DNA from 2 places in the Stenotrophomonas sp. YJH_SMC_120 genome. Region 2 is predicted to be linked to the other one. Evidence: predicted binding sites of a transcription regulator. Region 2 holds the regulator's gene; the other holds the start of a gene.
The links. Region 2 encodes FliA, which starts transcription of late flagellar genes. Its sites were predicted from a motif close to TAAAGTTTNNCNNNCNNNGGCCGATAA; they were not measured.

Region 1: AC5P60_RS21125 (chemotaxis protein CheW) is a predicted target of FliA. The motif match lies at 1,397-1,423, and genes of this name have one in related genera.

What each region holds. Positions count from the first base shown of each region.
Region 1 is NZ_JCAFRY010000035.1:216-4,362, forward strand. It holds partial or broken gene AC5P60_RS21115 (methyl-accepting chemotaxis protein) at 1-257, shown strand, start outside; gene AC5P60_RS21120 (flagellar brake protein) at 460-1,233, shown strand; gene AC5P60_RS21125 (chemotaxis protein CheW) at 1,466-1,957, shown strand; gene AC5P60_RS21130 (hypothetical protein) at 2,094-2,477, shown strand; gene AC5P60_RS21135 (methyl-accepting chemotaxis protein) at 2,579-4,147, shown strand, end outside.
Region 2 is NZ_JCAFRY010000028.1:26,444-30,590, reverse strand. It holds gene AC5P60_RS20295 (chemotaxis protein CheA) at 1-66, opposite strand, end outside; gene AC5P60_RS20290 (protein phosphatase CheZ) at 69-674, opposite strand; gene cheY (chemotaxis response regulator CheY) at 674-1,066, opposite strand; gene AC5P60_RS20280 (RNA polymerase sigma factor FliA) at 1,124-1,867, opposite strand; gene AC5P60_RS20275 (MinD/ParA family ATP-binding protein) at 1,864-2,751, opposite strand; gene flhF (flagellar biosynthesis GTPase FlhF) at 2,738-4,147, opposite strand, start outside.

The DNA.
Region 1 (4,147 bases), on a different contig from region 2:
ATGCCGCGCTGGTGGAGGAAGCGACTGCTGCGGCGCGCGCCATGGAAGACCAGGCCGTGCAGCTGGGCGAAGCCGTGGCGCGCTTCCGGCTGGCATCACAGGGCGTCGCCGCTGCGCCAGCACGCTTGGCAAATGCACCGCAGCCACGCCAGGTCGCGGCCGCCCTGCCCGTCACCAAGGCAGTACCGACACGGCCGCTGCGGGCGTCGGCCGCCCAGCCGGCGCTGGCTGCCGAGGGCGATTGGCAGGAGTTCTGACCCCACGCAGAAAGCATCCGCCCATGGGGTGGATGCACCAGCATGGCGGGCCACGGGGCCAGATCCCTTTCCCACGGGAAAGGGATCTGACCCCTTATGCATGGAAAGTGATGCAAATCTCACTTCATAATCCAATGCAGAGGCCGATATCCCCATCGAGCCTGCACCAACGTGCTGGCGCCCGCCCCTGATCACAGACTCCATGTCCGACGGCCACGACACTGAACTGCATGATGTCCACGCGGCCGACGCCGCGGACGAACGCTTCCTGGTCCGCAACCCCCGCCAGCTGCGGCAGCTGCTGCGCTCGCTGATCGACCAGCGATCACTGATCAACGCGCATATCGACGGCCGGGATCGTTCCTTCCCGACCGCCCTGCTTGATCTCGACGAGGACGAAGACTACCTGCTGCTCGACGGCAGCCCGCAGGAGGCATCGAACCGTGCCGCAGAGCAGGCCGACCACCTGCTCTGCTTCGCCCAGCTTGAACGTGTCCTTGTGCGGTTCCGCCTGCACGAACTGCAGCGCGTGGACAACGATGGCCACGTCGCCTTCCGCGCCCCGCTGCCGGACGAACTGGTGCATCTGCAGCGCCGTGAGCTGTACCGGCTGGAGACCCCGGTCACCGACTCGCCGCATCTGCTGCTGCCACCCGGCGAAGCACGTGCCGAAGCGCTGTCGATGCGGGTGGTGGACATCAGCGGTGGCGGCCTGGCCGTAGTGGTTCCCAACGACTGCGCCGTATTCGGCCTGCAGAAGCGCTACCCGGCGCAGCTGTCGCTGCCCGATGGCCCCGACCTGGACATCGAACTGGTGGTCTGCAACCTGCTGCCACAGCGACAGCCCAATGGCATCGAGGTCAAGCGCGTGGGAATGCGCTTTGACAGCCTGCCGCGCGGCGGCGACAGCGCCATCCAGCGCTACATCTTCCGCATCGACCGCCAGCGCAAGGCGCGCCGCAACGGCGAGCTCTGAGGCCCGTTCGACCGTTCGTGCCGGCCGGCGGCCGGCAACCCGCATGACGCCGTTGCCGGCCAGCGGCCGGCACTACCGATCTCCGGCGGATCCACGCCATATACGGGCGCCGGCCGCGCCGCGGCAGATCCACGCCATGCGTGGATACCTCTCCCCCGGCACCTAAAGTCCCCCCACGCGGGGCCGATATCGAGCCTGACACCGGGACTTCCGGCAGAACCAGGACCCCTCGATGAACGACAAGACCAGCTCCGCCGCCAGCGCCGGTGGCGAATTCCTCAGCTTCACCCTCGGCGCCGAGCACTACGGCGTGGACATCCTCAAGGTGCAGGAGATCCGTGGCTACGATGCGGTCACCCGCGTGCCGGACGCCCCGGACTACATCAAGGGTGTGATCAACCTGCGCGGCACCATCGTGCCGGTCATCGACCTGCGCTTGAAGCTGCGCCTGGACAACGCCCGCTACGACGCTTTCACCGTGATGATCGTGCTCAACGTCGAAGACCGCGTGGTCGGCATCGTGGTCGACAGCGTGTCGGACGTGATCCCGCTGTCGGCCGAGCAGATCCGCCCGACCCCGGAGTTCGGCGCTGCAGTCGACACCCGCTTCATCTCCGGCATCGGCACCCACGACGACCGCATGCTGATCCTGCTGGACATCGAGACCCTGCTCGACAGCGCCGACATGGGCCAGGCCTCCCTCGCCGAAGACGCTGCCGCCTGATCCATCGGACCTGCTTCACGTTCTGGTCACAAAACCCTTCAGTTTCCCCCAGCAGTGCCGATAGGGGGACAGAAGCCGGTCGCGCAGGAGCGCGCGGAACCGGAACGACCATCACCATCCCCGGAGATACACCTCGATGAAGTCCCTGCTTGCGTTCGTTTCGGCCGCTGTCCTGGCCACCACCGCTTCCTCCGCGTTCGCCCAGGCGGCCGACATGATCCCGCCGGAACTGGCCCCGCGTTCGGTCGGCAAGGACGGCATGGTCTGTGGCAAGGTCGAAAAGGCCCGCTACGCAGAAGGTTCCGAAGGCCAGCCGACCTTCCTGTACATGGGCGGTGCTTTCCCGCGCCACACCTTCTCGGCCCGCATCGCCGGCGAGAACCGCGGCAAGTTCTCCTTCCCGCTGGAAACCCTGGAAGGCAAGACCGTGTGCGTGATCGGCAAGATCCAGCGCGACGCCTCGCGCGCGGAAATCGAAGTCAGCTCGCCGGCGGGCCTGAAGCTGGCCAACATCAAGTAATCCGCTGTCCGTCGAACCACGCCGGAGCTTGTGCCGGCGTGGTTTCTGCTGCAACCGGGCCCGACGCCCGGACGCGTCTGCCTTAGGAGATCGCAACGCCCATGCCGTGGATCAACAACCTGAAACTGATGCCGAAGCTGCTGTTGACCTTCGGCGTCCTCCTGCTGGTGATGCTGCTGCAGGGCATCGTCGCCTATCGCGGACTGCATTCGCTGAACAACGTCACCACCGAGTTGGCCGGTTCGCGCATGGAAAGCATCCGCATGGCCGGCGAGATGCGCGGCATGCTGGGCGAGTACCGCAATGCCGCCTACCAGCAGCTGATCCGCGCCAGCGATGACGTCAAGTCCGACGCGCGCAAGCAGGCCGTCGACCTGCGCACCAGCATGGACACGTCGATCAAGGAATACCCGAAGCTGGTCGACAACGCGCAGCAGAAGAAGCTGTTCGATACCTTCGCCAAGGAATGGAAGGACGCCCTGGCCTCCTACGACAGCGTCACCGAGATGCTGGAGCTGGACCTGCCGGACGATGCCATCGATACCTTCGTAGGCGAGACCCGCACCAAGCACCGCAAGGCTGCATCGGCGCTGGAAGCGCTGATCGCCGAAGACAACCGCCTCGCCCGCGCCTCGCGCGAAGAGGCCGCTTCCACCTATTCCGCCTCCGCCGTGCTGACCGTGATCGCCCTGCTGGGCGGCGCCGCGCTCGGCCTGGTGCTGGTCTGGCTGTTCGCCCGCGCCCTGGTCGGCAGCGTGCGTGGCGCCGTGTCGGTTGCCAACGACGTGGCCGGCGGCAAGCTCGATGGCCACATCGACGTCAGCCGCCAGGATGAAGTGGGCGAACTGATGCAGGCCATGCAGCGGATGCAGCGCGACCTGCGCGAACGCATCGAAACCGACCAGGCCGTTGCCCGCGAGAACCTGCGCATCCGCACCGCGCTGGACTACAGCTCGACCGGTGTCTACCTGACCGATACCAGCAACACCATCGTCTACAGCAACCGCGCCCTGCAGCAGACCCTCAGCCAGTACCAGGATGAAGTACGCCGCGACCTGCCGGACTTCGACGCCCAGGCCTCGTTGATCGGCAAGCCGGTCACCGTGCTGGAACACCGCGGCGAGATGGACCAGACGCTGTTGGGCAACCTGAAGGCCCACGGCGTCGCCCGTCGCCCGATGCAGTACGGCGATGCCCAGTTCGCGCAGGTGGTGTCGACCATCCGCAACGAAGGCGGCGACACCGTCGGCTACGTGGTGGAATGGCGCGACCGCACCCAGGAAGCACTGGTCGAAGCCGAAGTGGCGCGCGTGATCGCCCAGGCCGCCGCCGGCGACCTGTCCGGCCGCATCGACGCCAGCGACAAGGAAGGCTTCTTCCTGCAGCTGGCCCAGCAGATCAACGGCCTGCTGGACGCCAATGCCGGCAGCATCGAACAGATCTCCGGCCTGCTTGCCGCGCTGTCGCAGGGTGACCTGACCGTGCGCATGCACGGCGACTACCAGGGCGTGTTCGCCCGCATGCGCGACGACGCCAACGCCACCGCCGCGCAGCTGAGTGAAATCGTCACCCGCATCAAGCAGTCCAGCCGCGCGATCAGCTCGGCCGCCGGCGAGATCGCCTCGGGCAACAGCGACCTGTCGCGCCGTACCGAGCAGCAGGCCGCCAAC
Region 2 (4,147 bases):
GCGATCCAGGATTTCCTGTGCCTCGATGATGAAATCGGCAGTGATGTCGTCGGATACCGCGCTCATGCTTACAGCCCCAGATCCGACAACAGGTCGTCGGCGTCGTTCTGCGAGACCGCGTGGCGGTCCAGTCCCTTCAGTGCCGGCCCGGCCAGTTCCGGGTCGGTGCGATGCTGTTCCGGCGGCAGGCCGAGTGCGCCGAAGCCCTCGTGCACGCGGCGGACGATGCCGACCACGCGACGGATGATCTGCCCGGTCAGGTCCTGGTAGCTCTGGGTCAGGGCGATCTCGGTCAGGTTGTGGCGGATGCGCTCGAGCTGCGCGTCCTGGCCCGGCTGCAGGCCTTCAGCACGCAGCTGTTCGGTCAAGCTGCGGCATTCCTCGGCCAGGTCCAGGGTGCGGTGCGTGGCCTGTTCGGTCATGGCCACCACGTGGTCCAGGCGTGCGCAGGCGTCGTCCAGCTCACCGGCCTCGCTGGGCACGGTCGGCAGCTCACCCAGTGCCTGCCCCAGCTCGCGGGCCAGCCGCGAGAGGCCGCTCATCATCGGCTGCGTACGCAGCGCGACCAGTCCGTCGATGCGCTGCCGCCAGGCGGCCTCGTCACCGGACTCGAGTGCGTCCAGGGCTTCCTGCAGGCGCAGGGCGAGGGCGCTCTTGTCGACCGTGGTATCCATCAGGCGCTGGCCGCCAGGCGTTCGAAGATCTTGCCGAGCTTCTCTTCCAGCGTCTGCGCAGTGAATGGCTTGATGATGTAGCCGTTCACGCCGTTCTGGGCGGCTTCGATGATCTGTTCGCGCTTGGCTTCGGCGGTGACCATCAGCACTGGCAGGGTCTTCAGCTTGGCATCGGCACGGATCGCCTTCAGCAGCTCGATGCCGGTCATCACCGGCATGTTCCAGTCGGTGACCACGAAATCGAACGGCTGGCTCTGCAGCAGCGACAGCGCGGCATGCCCGTCCTCGGCTTCGGCGGTATTGGTGAAGCCCAGATCGCCCAGCAGGTTCTTGACGATCCGACGCATGGTCGAGAAGTCATCGACGATCAGGATGCGCATGTTCTTGTTCAAAGCAGAGTTCCTTTGTTGTTCATTCCGGGCGGCCGGGGGCAGCCGCCTCGGGCATGTTCATTCTTCCAGGCCGGCGTCCGCCGCCTCGAAAATCTTGAGCCGGCCACGCAGGCGCAGCACCGCCTGGCCGTGGATCTGGCAGACCCGCGACTCGCTCACGCCGAGCACCGCGCCGATCTCCTTCAGGTTCAGTTCCTGCTCGTAGTAGAGCGAGAGCACCAGCTGTTCGCGCTCGGGCAGGTGGCCGATGGCCTTGCCCAGCTCGCGGCCGAACTCACCACGCTCCAGTACCTGCTGCGGGGTCGGGCCGCCCTGGGCGACGGTGTCCAGCTCGCCCTGGTCCTCGATGCGCGACTCCAGGCTCAGCACCTGGCCACGTGCGGCGTCCTCCATCAACCGCAGGTATTCGGGCAGCGGCATCTCCATCGCGGCGGCCACCTCGGTGGCGCTGGCGGCGCGGCCGCTGCTCTGTTCCAGGCGGCGGATGGTGGCGGCGGCATCGCGGGCACGGCGGTGCACCGAGCGCGGCACCCAGTCGCCACGGCGGATCTCGTCGATCATCGAACCGCGGATGCGGATCGAGGCATAGGTCTCGAACGAGGCGCCCTGGTCGGCGTCGTAGCTGCGCGACGCTTCGATCAGGCCCATCATGCCGGCCTGGATCAGGTCGTCCACTTCAACGCTGGCCGGCAACCGCGCGGCCAGGTGGTGGGCGATGCGCCGCACCAGGTCCGAATGCTGGGCGATGACCTCGTTGGCCGCCGAGCGCTGGACTTCCCTGTACTGGGCTGCGCCTTTCATGCGGCCACCCCGCGCTGCTTGAGGATGCGCTCGAGGAAGAACTCGACGCCGCCACGCGGTTCGGTCGGCGCCTGCCAGCGTGCGGTGCGACGCGCGATCTCGGTGATCGCCAGCGCGGCCGGGCTGGACGGGTAGGCCTTCACCACCGGCTGCTGGCGCTGCACCGACAGGCGCAGCCAGTCGTCCTGCGGCACGCAGCCCAGGTAGTTCAGCGAGACATCGGCGAGGAACTTCTCGCAGACGCGGGTCAGCTTTTCGTACAGCACGCGGCCCTCGTTGGGGTCGCGCACCATGTTGGCCACTACCTGGATGCGGTCCACGCCGCGTTCGCGCGACAGCACCTTGATCAGCGCGTAGGCGTCGGTGATCGAGGCCGGCTCGTCACAGACCACCACCACGGTGTCCTGCGCGGCCTGGCAGAAGGTCAGCACGCCGTCGGTGATGCCGGCGGCGGTGTCCACCACCATGATGTCCAGTTCGCGTTCCAGGTCGGAGAACACGTTGACCAGGCCGACGTGCTCGGCCGGGGCCAGCTCGGCCATGTGCCGGCGGCCGGACGCGGCCGGCACCACCAGCACGCCGTTCGGGCCTTCGACGATGACGTCGTCCAGCGAGCAGCGGCCGGCGACCAGGTCGGCCAGCGTGAAGGTCGGGTTCAGCCCCAGGATCACGTCGATGTTGGCCAGGCCCAGGTCGGCGTCCAGCAGCAGCGTGCGCTTGCCCATGCCGGCCAGTGCCACCGCCAGGTTGGCGGACACATTCGTCTTGCCCACGCCGCCCTTGCCGCCAGTGACGGCAATGGTGCGCACAGGGCCGAGCGGCTCGCTGCGGGTGGCCGACAGCGGGAAGGTCTTGGTCAGCTTGGCGTACTCACGCGACGGCATGGTTCAACTCCGGGTTGCAGGGCATATCGGCCGCGCGGCGCAAATCTTCAAGGCGAAGTACGAGATTGGCCGCACTGGCCCGGTGCAGGTCCTCCGGAACGTCCTGGCCATCGGTCACCCAGGTGATCGGCAGGGCGTGGTCCACGGCCACTGACAGGGCGTTGCCGAAGCGGCCGGTCTCGTCCAGCTTGCTCAGCACCAGGCCCTGCAGGTTGGCGGCGCCGAAGCGGCGGACCACCTCGTCCATGTCGCCGAAGCTGGTGTTGGCCGGCAGCACCAGCAGGGTGCGTACCTGGCGGGCGGCGCGCAGCCACTGCAGCTGCGCGGCCAGCGCGCGGTCGCGCGGGCCCAGGCCGGCGGTGTCGATCAGCACCAGCTTGTAGTCCTTCAGGCGTTCCAGCAGCTGGTCCAGGTCGGTGCCGCTGTTGGCCTCGTGCACCGCGATGCCGAGCTGGCGGCCGTAGCCGTACAGCTGCTCGCGGGCGCCGATGCGGGTGGTGTCGGTGGTCACCAGGGCCACATCGCGCGGCGCATGCTTCTCGGCGAAGCGCGAGGCCAGCTTGGCGATGGTGGTGGTCTTGCCGGCGCCGGTCGGGCCGACCAGGGCGATCACGCCGCCTTCTTCCAGCGGGTCGACCGGGGCGATCGGCAGCTTGCGCGAGATCAGCCCCAGCATCAGGCCGCGGCCACGATGGGCTTCGGTCTCCAGCGGGATCTGCATGGCCACGTCGCGGGCCAGCCCGGCGTCGAAACCGTACTCGTCCATCAGGTCCAGCGCGGTGGCGCGCACCGGGCTGCCACGCAGGCGCTCGTCGGTGAGGCGGTTCATCTCGCGCTCGATCACCTGGCGCATGCCGGCCACTTCCTGGCGCAGCTGGCGGATCTCGGCGTCGTCCTGGGCAACCACGGTCAGCGTCGGTGCCGGGGCCAGCATGGGGGCCGGGCTGGCTTCGCCGGCGGCTTCGGCCGCTGCCGGTTCGCTGGCGGCGATCCCGGGCTGCGCTTCGGTCACGGCAGCGGTCGGCAGCGGCGGCGGCTGCACTGCCGGGGCCACGCTTTCGTGATGCATGTCGCGCGGCGGGTCGATCTGGAAGCGGGCGCGGTTGGCCGGCACGGTGGCGGCCGGCGCAACGATGGCCTCGGCGAATGGAGCGAAGCTCTGTTCGGGCAGCGCCGGTTCGTTGACGGCGGCGCGCGCCAGGGTGGCGGCGAAGCCAGTGCTGCCACGGGTCGGCACGATCTCGTCTGCGCTGTCCAGGGTGCGGCCGGTGGCCCCAACGGCCGCACGGGCGAGGGCGGCCACGGCCGAGGTGGTGGCGGCGACCGGTTCCGGCGCCGGGGTGCTGCTGCGGCGGCGGGTGACCGCGGCGATCACCGCGTCAGCAGCGGTGCGCGG